DNA from 4 places in the Cobetia sp. D5 genome. Region 1 is predicted to be linked to each of the others. Evidence: predicted binding sites of a transcription regulator. Region 1 holds the regulator's gene; each other region holds the start of a gene.

Region 1 (3,653 bases):
CACACCGTGGCCAATGCCGGTCGACCCCAGTCTCTCGCGCCCGATCAGGCGCGAGAAGACTTCCTGGCTATCCAGGCTGGGAATGTTCTGTGCGATGAAGGTGCTGAAGAATTCAAGCACCCGCTTCTTGCTCCCCCCGGGGACACCGTACAGCGTGCGCTCGGGGGGAAGGATCTGATCAAGTGTCATGGCGGAAGGTCAACGGGTCCCGGTGCCCTGAGAGCGAGCCTGGGACTTTTCCTTGTGTTTGACCAGCTGGCGATCCAGCTTGTCGGCGAGCGCGTCGATGGCAGCGTACATGTTGGGGTCTTCTGCCAGGGCGTGGAGGTCAGCGCCTGCCGCGTGCAAGGTGCAGGCAGCCTGCTGGCGCTCCTTCTCGATCGACAGTGTCACCTGAACATTGGTGATGTTGTCGTAATGCCGTTCGAGGCGAGCGAGCTTCTCGTTGACGTAATCGCGGAGAGGATCGGTAAGTTCCACATGATGCCCGGTGATATTCACTTGCATGGACACGCTCCTTTATCCAGCGGGTTGCCATTCAATTGTAACCCTTTTTGACTACGAGCAAACCCTGATCGGACGCTCTGCAACAGGCTTGACGGCCACCGTCTGGCGATGTTTTCGCACCCTTGCCAGTGGCATCAGATGTCGTGAGCGTCTGTACCGACAATGCCCAAGCTTTGCGCAAAGATCAACGCTGCGCTGCATCGTGGCTCAGTGCTTGTCTTCAACTCAGTGAGGGGTATCGGAGTGGACTTCAAGGGCACGTCTGGTGGGTGGTGCGTGAAAGACGCGCAAGAAGGCGGGTTTTCGTCGCCAATGCCTGCATGTACGTCGCCTTTCAGGCGCTTCGATTGCGTGGAGCAAGCGGCGTTCCGGGAGGTTCTTCGGGTGTCATCCAGGTGCAATACGCGCAAAAGTGACTTTAAAAACATGCGATTGACGGTAAATGACGCTGCCGGAAAGGCGGTTTTTTACCATCATTCTGCGCGCCGTCATGGGCCATGACGGGTAATTGACGAGTGGTTGCCGGGATTACAGGGCACGCGACAGGCGCACCACTGCCCGCGAAGTCAGAGGCTGATGAGCGGACAATCCAGCGCTTGAGGTTGGCGGCGGCTGCCATTGTAGAGGTGAGAGCAGGGGGCATGGCAGCCGCAGGTGACGCGTCAGGCCAGACGCTTGCGCTCGCTGGAGGAGGGGATGCCCATCGCTTCGCGATACTTGGCCACGGTACGGCGTGCGACTTCGATGCCATCGCTGGCAAGCAGATCGACCAGCCGTGAGTCGGAGAGAGGCTTGCGGGCCGGCTCTTCCGCGATCAGCTTGCGGATGCGGGCACGAATGGCGGTGCTTGAGTGGGCGTCGCCACTGCCGCTGCCACCGACCTGGCTCGAGAAGAAGAACTTGAGCTCGAAGACGCCGCGCGGGGTGTGGATGTACTTCTGGGTCGTGACCCGCGAGATGGTCGATTCGTGCATCTCGACCACTTCGGCGATGTTGGCCAGAATCAGCGGCTTCATCCCTTCCTCGCCTTGCTCGAGGAAGTCGATCTGACGCGCCATGATCTCGCGGCCGACCTTGAGCAGGGTGTCATTGCGCGATGACAGGCTCTTCATCAGCCAGCGCGCTTCCTGCAGGTTGTCCTTGAGGAAGGTGTTGTCGGCGGACTTGTCGGCACGCTTGATCAGCGCGGCGTATTCCGGCTGGATGCGCAGCTTGGGCAGTGCTTCCGGGTTGAGCTCGACCTGCCAGCCGTGGCGGGTATGGCGCACCAGCAGATCAGGGATCACGTAATCGCTGGCGGGCTCGCCCCAGGCGGATGCCGGACGCGGATCGAGCGCGCGCACCAGGCGGATGACGTGGTCCAGCTCGTCATCGTCAAGGCTCAGGCGCCGCTTGAGCAGCTTGCGGTCATCGTTGCCCAGTGCCTCGAGGAATTGACGTACCAGGCGGCGCGCCTGCGCCAGCAGCGGCAGATCATCCGGCAGCAGTGCCAGTTGCAGCAGCAGGCATTCGCGCAGGTCACGAGCGAAGACGCCGGTCGGGTCGAACTGCTGCAGACGCAGCAATACCTGCTCGAGCTCGGAGGCCTTGAGGCCGGGCAGGCCCTGGCCGCGCAGGCCATCGACCAGTTCGTCGAGTGACAGGCTCAGATAGCCGGCACCGTCGACGGCATCGATCAGGCTCTCTGCCATCTGGCGTTCACGGCCATCGAGGTCGGTCATCGCCAGCTGCCAGCGCAGGTGGTCCTGCAGGCTCTCGACACTGGTATTGCGATCGAAGTCCGGCCCTTCTTCGCTCCCGCTGCCACTGCCGGAGCTGGTCAGGCTACCGGCGTGGTCCTGGTAGAGGTCCGACCAGTCACTGTCGAGGGGGTATTCCTCGGGAATCTCGCTCGAGGAGTCGGCAGTGGAGATCTCGCTCGAATCCTGTGTCTCGACGACATCCAGCGACTCGTAGTCCTCGTCGAGCTCCAACATGGGGTTGGACTCGAGGGCTTGCTGAATCTCCTGACGCAGGTCGAGCGTCGACAGCTGCAGCAGCTGGATCGCTTGCTGGAGCTGCGGCGTCATGGTCAGCGAGGTGCCGAGGCGGAGTTGCAGGGTGGGTTTCATGGAGTCAGTCAATTCACGGCAAAGGAACGTGCTTACTACGCTATACCGTGACTCGGGGCACTGACAAGTGGTTGCCGTGAATATTCAAGCAACTTGCATGCCATGTTTCCACCAAGGTGGTATGGACGTCATGCATGCGTCTGATGTCAGACATGAAAAAGCCGCTACGCGATAAAATCACGCAGCGGCTTTTGAAGCTTTCGCCTCCGGTGGACTCAGCGCAGCCGCTGACCCTAGAGCGTGAACTCGTGGCCCAGGTAGACGTCGCGCACCTGCTGGTTGGCCAGGATGGAGTCCGCATCACCGTGGGCGATGATCTGGCCATCGCCGACGATATAGGCGGTATCACAGATATCGAGTGTCTCGCGCACGTTGTGGTCGGTGATCAGCACGCCGATGCCACGATCGCGCAGTTGGCGCACGATGCTCTTGATCTCGCCCACCGAGATGGGGTCGACGCCGGCGAAGGGCTCATCGAGCAGCACGAAGTCCGGCTCGGTGGCCAGTGCACGGGCGATCTCGACCCGACGACGCTCCCCGCCGGACAGGCTCATGCCGGCGCTGGCGCGGATGTGCGTGATGCTGAATTCCTCGAGTAACTCTTCAAGGCGTGCCTTGCGGCCATTGCGATCCAGGTCCTTGCGGGTCTCCAGGATCGCCATGATGTTGTCGGCCACCGACAGCTTGCGGAAGATCGACGCCTCCTGCGGCAGATAGCCGATGCCGGCGCGTGCGCGCTGATGCATGGCGGCAGCGGAGAGGTCCTTGTCATCGATGGAGACGTTGCCGGCATCGGCGCGCACCAGCCCGACGATCATGTAGAACGAGGTCGTCTTGCCGGCGCCGTTGGGGCCCAGCAGGCCGACGATGTCGCCCTGGCGGATCTCCAGCGAGATGTCCTTGACCACCTTGCGGCCCTTGTAGGCCTTGGCCAGATGGCGAGCGCTCAGCGTACGCGGAGTAGCAGTCATGACTCAGTTTTCCTTGCTGGCATTGGCGCCGCGCGGCGTCAGAGTCATGTGCACGCGACCGCCT
Region 2 (3,653 bases), 920 kb from region 1:
TGTGTGCATTGACTGTCACGCAAGGCTACCACCGCGCCCTGCAGGTCTGTCAGCAGAATGGCCGATCTCAGGGAAAAGGATCAGGGGCAGAGCAAAGGATCAGAGCAAAGAGATAGAACGAAACAGGGCCACAATGAAAAACAGGGCCACAACGAAAACAGGGCCACAACGAAAACAGGGCCACACCTGTCGGTATGGCCCTGCTGTCGTCATCGTCGTGGGCTTGCCTTCACCTGGAAGGCACTCCGTCAGATGGCGTGACTAGCGAATGTCTGCCTCAACCCCGGCAGTACTTAGACGCTGTAGTACATGTCGAATTCAAGCGGGTGAGTCGCCATGCGCAGGCGCTGGACGTCTTCGCCCTTCAGCTCGAGGTAGGCATCGATCATGTCGTCGGTGAAGACGCCGCCCTGGGTCAGGAACTCACGATCGCCGTCCAGCGCGGTCAGGGCCTGTTCGAGGCTCTCGGCCACGGTCGGGATGGACTTGGCTTCTTCGGCCGGCAGGTCGTAGAGGTTCTTGTCCATCGCGTCGCCCGGGTGGATCTTGTTCTTGATACCGTCGATACCGGCCATCAGCATCGCGGAGAACGCCAGGTACGGGTTGGCCGTCGGATCCGGGAAACGCGCCTCGACACGCTTGCCTTTCGGGCTGGCGGTGTACGGGATACGGATGGAAGCGGAACGGTTGCGGGCAGAGTAGGCCAGCATGACCGGCGCTTCGAAGCCCGGCACCAGACGCTTGTAGGAGTTGGTGGACGCATTGGTGAAGGCGTTCAGGGCACGAGCGTGCTTGATGATGCCGCCAATGTAGTAGAGGGCCATTTCGGACAGACCCGCGTACTCGTCACCGGCGAACTGGTTGTCGCCATCCTTCCAGAAGGACTGGTGAACGTGCATGCCGGACCCGTTGTCACCGACCAGCGGCTTGGGCATGAAGGTCGCGGACTTGCCGTAGGCGTGAGCCACGTTGTGGATCACGTACTTGAGTTCCTGAACCTCATCGGCCTTCTTGACCAGGGTGTTGAACTTGACGCCGATCTCGTTCTGGCCGGCGTTCGCCACTTCGTGGTGGTGAACTTCGACTTCCTGACCGATGGCTTCCAGGGTGTTGCACATGGCAGCACGGATATCGTGGAAGCTGTCGATCGGCGGGACCGGGAAGTAGCCGCCCTTCAGACGCGGACGGTGACCCAGGTTGCCGCCTTCCGGCGTGGAATCGGTCGCCCAGGCACCTTCTTCGGAAGAGATCTTGAACATGGAACCGTTCATCTCGTTCTTCCAGTGCACTTCGTCGAAGATGAAGAATTCCGGCTCCGGACCGAAGAAGGCGGTGTCGCCCAGACCGGTGGACTTCAGGAATTCCTCGGCGCGCTTGGCGACGGAACGCGGATCGCGCTCATAGCCCTGCATGGTGGCCGGCTCGATGACGTCACAGCGCAGCACCAGGGTGGTGTCTTCGGTGAACGGGTCGAGGAAGGCAGTGCCGTCGTCCGGCATCAGGATCATGTCGGATTCGTTGATGCCCTTCCAACCTTCAATGGAGGAACCATCGAACATCTGACCGTTCTCGAAGAATTCTTCGTCAACTGTGCGCGCCGGGATGGAGACGTGCTGCTCCTTGCCCTTGGTGTCGGTGAAGCGCAGATCAACCCACTTGACTTCGTGTTCTTCAATCAGGGCAAGTGTCTTCTCAGCCATGGTAATTCTCCGATGGAGCCGGCGGCTCTGGTTACAGTTGGTGTCAGCGTTGTCTGGGGTTATTGCTCTATTTTGTAAGCCTTTTCTCTCATGGTCGGCGTCGTTATGCCAGCCATCAGACAGGATGCTCTAACAATGCAGCGAGCGTGCCAGAATGGCGCACGCCACATCGCTCATTTCAGTAAGCCCATGAATATGCTGAAAAAAAACATCACCATCTTCATGCATGCAGCACGAAAACCCGACCAAAGATGGGCCGACAAGGTGCAAAAAATCTTGCCGCGCAGTGCAGATTCATCATTTGAGTGCACCAAAAAACGCCATTGCTCCACATTGGTGCAAAACACTGAATCCGGGGAATTTTTCCACTCACACCCGATGATCACGTCAGCATCACATTGCGGTCATTTCTTTCTTTCATCCTCATGTTTGCCTCGACTCACAAGTTTTTTTCATCCGCGACAAGGGCGCGGAAAAGACTTGAGAGACAACCATTTGGGCACTTCAGGCCAATTGAAGGCACTCGCTGACTCGCCTCGTGAATGCACGATGCTGGCAGGAGGCATGCCATGCCCCCTATAATGCGCCCCAAATCACAAGCGCCCGGTACGCGAGCGCCCATTTTCCGCACAGGTTCCCGTCGTGATCGAGAAACTTCGCAACATAGCCATCATCGCCCACGTTGACCACGGTAAAACTACCCTGGTCGACAAGCTCCTGAGTCAGTCTGGCACCCTGGACCGCAAGGCCGAGGGTCAGGAACGCATCATGGATTCCAACGACCAGGAAAAAGAGCGCGGCATCACCATTCTCGCGAAGAACACCGCGATCCAGTGGAACGACTACCACATCAACATCGTGGATACCCCTGGGCACGCTGACTTCGGTGGCGAAGTCGAGCGCGTGATGTCCATGGTCGATTCCGTGCTGCTGCTGGTCGATGCCGTCGATGGCCCGATGCCGCAGACTCGCTTCGTGACCCAGAAGGCATTCGCCCAGGGCCTGAAGCCGATCGTCGTCGTCAACAAGATCGACCGTCCGGGCTCTCGTCCTGACTGGGTCGTCGACCAGATCTTCGATCTGTTCGACAACCTGGGCGCGACTGACGAGCAGCTCGACTTCCCGATCATCTACTGCTCTGCCCTCAACGGCATTGCCGGTATGGATCCGGAAGACCTGAAAGACACCATGGACCCGATGTTCCAGTCCATCGTCGACATCGTCGAGCCGCCGAAGGTCGAGCTGGACGGTCCGTTCCAGATGCAGATCTCCGCACTGGACTACAACAGCTACGTCGGCGTCATCGGTCTGGGTCGCATCAAGCGCGGCGCCGTCAGCCCGGGTCAGCAGGTCTCCATCATCACCAAGGAAGGCGCTGTCCGTAAGGGCAAGATCGGCCAGGTCATGACTCACATGGGTCTGGACCGCGTGCAGACCGACAAGGCGACTGCCGGCGACATCGTCTGCATCACCGGTATCGAGAACCTCGCGATCTCCGACACCATCTGCGACACCGCCACTGTCGAGGCGCTGCCGCCGCTGACCGTCGATGAGCCGACCGTCTCCATGACCTTCCAGGTCAATGACTCTCCGTTCGCCGGTCAGGACGGCAAGTTCGTCACCAGCCGCAACATCCGTGAGCGTCTGGACCAGGAACTGATCCACAACGTCGCACTGCGCGTCGAACAGGGCGAGACTCCGGAGAAATTCGTCGTCTCCGGTCGTGGTGAGCTTCACCTCTCCGTTCTGATCGAATCCATGCGTCGTGAAGGCTTCGAGCTGGCCGTGGGCCGTCCGGAAGTGATCATCAAGGAAATCGACGGCAAGAAGCAGGAGCCGTACGAAGAAGTCATCATCGACTGTGAAGAGCAGCACCAGGGCTCCATCATGGAAGAGCTGGGCTACCGCAAGGGCGAGCTGACCAACATGAACCCGGATGGCAAGGGTCGTGTG
Region 3 (3,653 bases), 740 kb from region 1:
CCTGCATCTGCGACTGCGACTGCGGCTGCAATCGCGGCTGCCATTCAGCTTCACCCACCGCGACGCGCCCGGGTGCTGATGATGCGGGTCGCTCGCCAGCATTGCCGACAAACGCTCGCGGCGAATTAAAAGTAGCGGTTTTGGCAGCACTTTCCACGCAAAAGCGCCTGTTTTGGCGCATTTCAGCGCCACTAGTCGCCACATGGCCATGGTGTGAGGCCGACTCGATACCTGCCTGCACCAAGAAAGTGCTCATACAGGGGCGATAGCGCCCTCGAGAGAGCCACAAGAGTGCCGCCAGACGGGGACTGCTGTATATTTGATCGGTTGTCCCGGCCTTGCCGGGATGACCGCCAAGCTGTCTCACGGAACGCCGCCGCTGCGCGGCAGAGAATCGTCCAACCCACGGAAAGGGCCAGCCATTCAGGACGACTTCGGCTTGTTTCAGGAGCACTACCCATGCAAGACATGCTTGCCCCGCTAGCATCCCTGGCGGATGTGATCGGCATGCTGGGCACCACTCTGGTCGTCGGCGCCTTCTTCCTGCTGCAGATAGGCAGACTCGATGCCCGCAGCCTGACCTACAACCTGATGAATCTGAGCGGGGCGATCCTGCTGTTGATCAGCCTGTGCATCAATTTCAACCTCGCCAGCTTCGTGATCGAGATCTTCTGGATCATCGCCTCAGTGGTAGGTCTGGTGCGCTGGATGCTGGGCACTCGCCCCCAGACTGCCTGAGGCCGCCCCTGAGAATCAGCGGCGCCCATGACGCAAAAAACCGCCACGCCCCGAAAGGGCGTGGCGGTTTTGGTTCAGCCGTCACCTGAGGGGATCAGGCGTCGCGCTGGCGCTCGATTTCCGCGGCGTGACTGGCGGCTTCACGCTTCGCTACCGCGGCTTCCCCCTCGTCATCCACTGGCGTGGCGGGCTCGGCAGCCGGTGCATTGCCCGCCACCAGCCCCTGCTTCTCCAGCAGTGCCTCGAGGGCGATGACCTGCTTTTCCAGCGACTCGACGCGGCTGCGCGTACGCGTCAGCACATCCATCATGATGTCGAAGTCTTCACGCGAGACCAGTTCCATGCGGTCGAAGGCACCGCGCATCACCCCTTGCACGGACTTCTGCAGCTCTTCCGGGCCATGCGAGGCATCCTGCAGGCGCTCACCGATCTGCTGGGCCATACGCCCGATGACGTCATTCTTGAACATGCTGCACCTCAGCCGTTGCGGGCCGGCGGCCGCGTCGTGCGGACTGCCGGTCAGAAAATGATGACACCCCTGTACATGGGGCCGTCGTGTCCTGCTGCAAGGATACGCAACCCTCGAGTCGGGTGCATGCCCCGCATCGTCCTGCACCAGACAATCCTCATCGGCAGGCACACACCTGCACCACATTAGCACTTGCCCCCACACCCAAAGGCGCAGAAACAGCACCATTACGGTGCATGCCAGGTGACCTTCGGATTCAGCCATCTTTGCATAGGCCGAAAGACTGTCAGTCATCCTGCGATAACCAGATGAGTTACAAGGATTTTCAGCCGCATGGCACATCTCGTGCGATGCACTTGTCAGGAACAGGCCGCCAGCTCATCTGACTGGCCATGCTTAACAAGAATGATCATTCCGGTAGCGAACGGGGGCAGCACATGAAACTGATCACCGCCATCATCAAACCCTTCAAGTTGGACGACGTGCGAGAAGCACTGGCCGACAACGGCGTGCAGGGGATTACCGTCACCGAAGTGAAGGGCTTCGGACGTCAGAAGGGGCATACCGAGCTGTATCGCGGTGCCGAGTACGTCGTCGACTTCCTTCCCAAGGTCAAGATTGAAGTGGCTGTCGATGACAACAGTGTGGAATCGGTACTGGACGCCATCACCCAGGCGGCCAACAGCGGCAAGATCGGCGACGGCAAGCTGTTCGTCACTCCGCTGGACGATGTCATCCGTATCCGCACCGGTGAACGCGGCGCCGACGCTGTCTGAGCCCCGCGCACAATAACAAGGAGAACCCCGCATGAACGAGATCATCGAGGTCAAGTACGCACTTGATACCTTCTACTTCCTGGTCTGTGGCGCCCTGGTGCTATGGATGGCAGCCGGCTTTGCCATGCTCGAGGCCGGTCTGGTCCGCGCCAAGAACACCACCGAGATCCTGACCAAGAACGTGGCGCTGTTCGCCATCGCCTGCACCATGTACATGGTCGTCGGTTACCACATCATGTACTCGAGCGCCGAAGGCGGCTTCCTGCCGAGCCTGGGCTTCCTGATCGGTGCCGAGAATACCGCTGAGGAAGCGCTCGCTTCCGGTGGCGACATCTACTACAGCGCACGTTCCGACTTCTTCTTCCAGGTGGTGTTCGTGGCTACCGCCATGTCCATCGTCTCCGGTGCGGTCGCCGAGCGCATGAAACTGTGGGCCTTCCTGGCCTTCGCCGTGGTCATGACCGGCGTCATCTATCCGGTGCAGGGTTACTGGACCTGGGGTGGCGGCTTCCTGAGCGCAGCGGGCTTCAGCGACTTCGCCGGTTCCGGCATCGTGCACATGGCCGGCGCTTCCGCCGCACTGGCAGGCGTGCTGCTGCTGGGCGCTCGCAAGGGCAAGTACGGCAAGAATGGTGAGATCAATGCCATCCCGGGCGCCAACCTGCCGCTGGCCACGCTGGGTACCTTCATCCTGTGGCTGGGATGGTTGGGCTTCAACGGCGGCTCCGAGCTGGTGCTGTCCAACATCGATGAGGCCAACGCGGTCGCTCAGGTCTTCGTCAACACCAATGCCGCTGCCTGTGGTGGTGTCATCGCCGCGCTGATCCTCGCCCGTCTGTGGTTCCGCAAGGCTGACCTGACCATGGCCCTCAACGGCGCGCTAGCTGGCCTGGTCGCCATCACTGCGGGTCCGCTGGCACCGAGCGTCGGTGCTGCCACCCTGATCGGCGCCGTCGGCGGTCTGCTGGTCGTGTTCTCCATCGTCGGTCTCGACAAGCTGAAGATCGATGATCCGGTCGGCGCCATCTCCGTGCACGGTGTGGTCGGTCTCTGGGGTCTGCTGGCCGTGCCGCTGACCAATGACGATGCCACCTTCTCCGCACAGCTGCTGGGCGCCGCCTCCATCTTCGCCTGGGTGTTCATCGCAAGCTTCGTGGTGTGGCTGATCATCAAGGCCATCATGGGGATTCGCGTCAGCGAGGAAGAAGAGTACGAAGGTGTGGATCTGGCCGAATGTGGTATGGAGGCCTATCCGGAATTCACCTCCAGCCGCAAGTAAGCCTGGACGCGACAGCACCTGCAGCATCAAGACTCCCGCCACCTGGCGGGAGTCTTTTTTCCTGACTGGATAAGCGGTGTATGCTTGAGTCAGAGACCGGCGTGACGAGCAGGCCTCGTTACCCGCACCATCACCCAAGGAGAGACACGATGAAACTGGTCACTGCCATCATCAAGCCATTCAAGCTCGACGACGTGCGCGAATCCCTGTCGGAGATTGGCGTGCAGGGTATCACCGTGACCGAGGTCAAGGGATTCGGCCGCCAGAAGGGCCACACCGAGCTGTATCGGGGTGCCGAGTACGTGGTCGACTTCCTTCCCAAGGTGAAGCTGGAAGTCGCGGTGGATGACGCCATGATCGATTCCGTGATCGAGGCGATCACCAATGTCGC
Region 4 (3,653 bases), 1.9 Mb from region 1:
CAACGGCGTGACCATCAGGCGTGCCACGCGGCCGTTCAGCTTGCCCTGGGCGATGCGCGAGTAGTAGCCCTTGCAGAACTCGTAGTTGAACTGCGGATGGGCTACCGGGTAGATCAGGCGCGCCAGCAGGCCGCGGTCATAGGTGACGATATCGCAGTCATGCAGTGCCACCGCCTCGGCGATGCCCGAGGCCTGGACGTAGCCTGAGCAGTACCAGACATTGCGCCCCTTGCCGGCTTCCATCGGCGCCAGGCCATGCTCGGTCAGCTCCTCATCCAGCGCCCGCAGACGCGGGCCGTCGTTCCACAGGATGCGGTGATGCTGCGGCAGATGTGAGAAGAACTCCTTGGCATGCTCGAACTGGTCACGGTCGGCGCGGTCCAGCCCGATCACGATCTCGCTGAGGTAGGGCACCTGCGCCAGCTCCTCGACGATATGCTTGAGCGCCGGGCCTTCCAGCTCGGAATACAGCGACGGCAGAATCAGGCTCATCGGTCGCTTGCGGGAGAAGCGCATCAGGTCCGCTTCGAGATCTTCCACCGGACGATCGGTCAGGTTATGGAAGTTGGTGATGATGCCATTCTGGTAAAAATCGCTCATGTCAGCTCCTTGTCATGCCGAAGACACGCATCAGGCAGGCGTCAGGCGCCCAGACCTCTGGATGTCCATTCTTCCGGCTGGCCATTGGCCAGCCAGTGACGCAATCCCTCGACCCATCCCTGCGGTCCGGGGAGATTGGCGCGAAAACAGCGGCGCTCATCCGCCAGTAGCGGATAATCGGCAAGCTCCCGATCACGCTGAGAGGTATCACCGACGCCGGGGATCAGCACAGCGTTGTCGACCGCGGCCAGCAGTGGCAGGTCATTGGCGCCATCGCCGAAGCCCAGCGTCCAGGGGCGCACCCGCTCGTAGAGCCGGTAGCGGGCGATCAGATAGCGCGCTGCCACGCCCTTGTCGCTGTCCCCGGTCACGTGATGGAAGCGCCCACCACGTGTCAGCTTGAGGCCATGGCTGGCCAGACGCGTGCGAAAGTCCTCGAGACGCTCCGGCGCGTCACGCCACACCAGCGGTTCACTGGCATCACGCTGTCCCGCCAGGGCCGCGTCGCCCTCCCCCAGCCCCGTCAGCTCGCTGATTCTCGCCACCGACATCGAGGCAAAGCCCTCGAAGGCGAACTCCCCGCTCAGCTCCTCCAGCACCGCGAGAATCCTGTCGCGGGGCATCGCCACCGCGATACGACACAGGCCGTGTGCGTCCGGGGCGCTGGCCTCTTCCAGCGGGTAGGCACTCAGCCAATCGGCCGGCAACGCCACCACGCCGCCGTTTTCGGCGATCCACGGCTGGCCCGCCAAGCCCAGCGAGTCCATCAGCGGCGCCAGTTCGGCCGCCGTCTTGGAGGTGTTGGGGACGATCCAGGCACCGCGCGCGCGCAGGCGGGTCAGCCAGCTGCGCGCCGCCCCAGGCGAGTAATCGTGGTGATCCAGCAGCGAGCCATCCAGATCGGTCAGCAACAACAGCGGTGCTTGAGTCTCTGACATGTGAACTCTCCTCGTGAAGTGCTGCAGCGTGTCGGGGGTCACCTCGACAGGATCTCGTGGCACCGGACAGGCATTGCAAGAGCATTGCAGGGAATGTGCCAAGATGGTGCAGCTGCCATGACAGCCTGCCCCTTCTCACCGTGGCTGTGTTTGTGCGTCCGCTCATTTGCACCATAAAAGAGCACAAAGCCTGCCATGCATGCCCCCTCGCCACACGACGGCGCAAATCTTTCGTCACCAACGACGACGCCCTCGCATCTGCGAGGGCGTCGAGTCTACGGCTAAGTCTGTTGAGACTAGACCAGCCACAGCGACAGTTGCGGCCACAGCAGCAACATCGCCAGCACGCACAGCTGGATGGCGATGAACGGCAGCAGCGAGACGAAGATATCCTTGAGACTGATGCCTTCCGGTGCCACGCCTTTCAGATAGAAGGCGGCAGGCCCGAAGGGTGGCGACAGGAAGGACACCTGCATGTTGACCGCGAACAGCACACCGAACCATACCGGGTCGTAGCCGAGCTGCACGATGATCGGCACGAAGATCGGCAGGGTCAGCATCGCGATGCCGATCCAGTCGAGGAACAGCCCCAGCAGCAGCAGGATCGCCATCATCACCATGATGATCGCCAGCGGCGGGATATCCAGGCCGAGAATCATGCTCGACACGAAGCGGTTGCCGCCCATCAGGTTGTAGACCCCGACCAGTGCCGCCGCGCCGATACCGATCCAGATGATCATGCCGCAGGTGTTCATGGTCTGGGACAGCGCACGCTGCATCAGGGTGATGGAGAACTCGCCGCGCAGCATCACCGCCACCAGCACGCCGAAGCTGCCCATCGCCGCGGCTTCGGTCACCGAGGCCACGCCACCGTAGATGGAGCCCAGCACCAGCCCCGCGATGACCGCCGGCACACCGATGGCCTTGAGCAGCTCACGCTTGCTCTGGAAGCTGGCGCGGCGCTCCTCCTCGGGCATCACCGGCCCCAGTGAAGGGTTGCGCAGGCAGCGGATCAGCACGTAGATGATGTAGCTTGCCATCAGCACGATGGCCGGGGTGATCGCCGCGGTGAACAGGTCCGCGATCGACTGGTTGGCGATCAGGCCATAGATGATCAGCACGATGGAGGGCGGCATCATGGTGCCCAGCGAGCCGCCGGCACACACCACGCCGATGGCGATGTGCTTGTCATAGCCGAGCCTGAGCATCTGCGGCAGTGCCAGAATCCCCAGCAGCACGATCTCGCCGCCGATGATGCCGGACATCGCGGCGAGGAAGAACGCCACCACGATGGTCTGGATCGCCACGCCGCCGGGCAGTCGCCCTGCCATCACGCGCATGGCATTGAACAGGTCCTTGGCGATCCCCGAGCGATCCAGCAGCGAGGCCATCAACACGAACATCGGCACCGCCACCAGCGAATACTCGGTGACGAAGCCATAGACACGACTGGTGACCAGCGGCAGCGCCATCGGGCCGAACCAGCCGAAGGTGTAGGCCAGCGCGACCAGGCCGGTGACGAAGGCCAGCGGCAGGCCGGTGACCAGCAGCGCGAAGATGCCGCCGACCAGCAGCATCGTAGCCGTTGCAATATCCATCAGCGCGGCTCCTTGTGGTCAGCTGTGGCGTCGGGAGCGGCATCGGAAGTGGCGTCGGATGCGCCACTTCCCTCACTGCCGCCCTCGGGCGGGCGGGGCGAGAAGAAGGTCTGGTAGAGATGCCACAGCGCCTGCAGGGTCATCACCGCCAGCGCGAACAGGATCACGCCCTTGGTCAGCGCCGGAAACGGCGGATTCCATGAGGTGCCGGATCGCTCCAGCTGCCACTCGCCCAGCGGACTGTGCGAGGCACGCCAGAACATCACCCAGCCCGCATAGCTCATCGCCAGACAGAAGACGAACGTCATCACGTCATTGAAACAGTCCAGCACGTAGCGAAAGCGCGTGCCGACCAGGTCGTAGAGCACACGCACGCGAATATGGCGATTGTTGGCCAGGGCCGCCGGGCCGCCCAGCGCGAAGCTGGTCGCGACCAGGAAGATCACCGTCTCGTGCACCCAGGAGGTCGGCGAATCGAGGCCGTAGCGCATCACCACCTCGAACACGCTGATCGCCA

Evidence for each region. Region 1 encodes sigma-54, which starts transcription at its own class of promoters, with help from an activator protein. Its sites were predicted from a motif close to TGGCACNNNNNTTGCTNT; they were not measured.
Region 2: the regulator sigma-54 is predicted to act here: its motif matches at 1,835-1,852, upstream of glnA (glutamate--ammonia ligase).
Region 3: the regulator sigma-54 is predicted to act here: its motif matches at 1,542-1,559, upstream of U0O11_RS00340 (P-II family nitrogen regulator).
Region 4: the regulator sigma-54 is predicted to act here: its motif matches at 1,622-1,639, upstream of U0O11_RS13090 (HAD-IIB family hydrolase).

What each region holds. Positions count from the first base shown of each region.
Region 1 covers NZ_CP142020.1:811,521-815,173, forward strand. Annotated here, with positions in the region: gene U0O11_RS03415 (PTS sugar transporter subunit IIA) at 1-189, opposite strand, end outside; gene hpf (ribosome hibernation-promoting factor, HPF/YfiA family) at 199-507, opposite strand; gene U0O11_RS03425 (RNA polymerase factor sigma-54) at 1,170-2,618, opposite strand; gene lptB (LPS export ABC transporter ATP-binding protein) at 2,852-3,589, opposite strand; gene lptA (lipopolysaccharide transport periplasmic protein LptA) at 3,593-3,653, opposite strand, start outside.
Region 2 covers NZ_CP142020.1:4,122,474-4,126,126, forward strand. Annotated here, with positions in the region: gene glnA (glutamate--ammonia ligase) at 294-1,700, opposite strand; gene typA (translational GTPase TypA) at 2,343-3,653, shown strand, end outside.
Region 3 covers NZ_CP142020.1:74,328-77,980, reverse strand. Annotated here, with positions in the region: gene U0O11_RS00350 (CBU_0592 family membrane protein) at 460-738, shown strand; gene U0O11_RS00345 (accessory factor UbiK family protein) at 833-1,207, opposite strand; gene U0O11_RS00340 (P-II family nitrogen regulator) at 1,645-1,983, shown strand; gene U0O11_RS00335 (ammonium transporter) at 2,015-3,262, shown strand; gene glnK (P-II family nitrogen regulator) at 3,412-3,653, shown strand, end outside.
Region 4 covers NZ_CP142020.1:3,136,053-3,139,705, forward strand. Annotated here, with positions in the region: gene U0O11_RS13085 (hypothetical protein) at 1-600, opposite strand, end outside; gene U0O11_RS13090 (HAD-IIB family hydrolase) at 642-1,538, opposite strand; gene U0O11_RS13095 (TRAP transporter large permease) at 1,835-3,136, opposite strand; gene U0O11_RS13100 (TRAP transporter small permease subunit) at 3,136-3,653, opposite strand, start outside.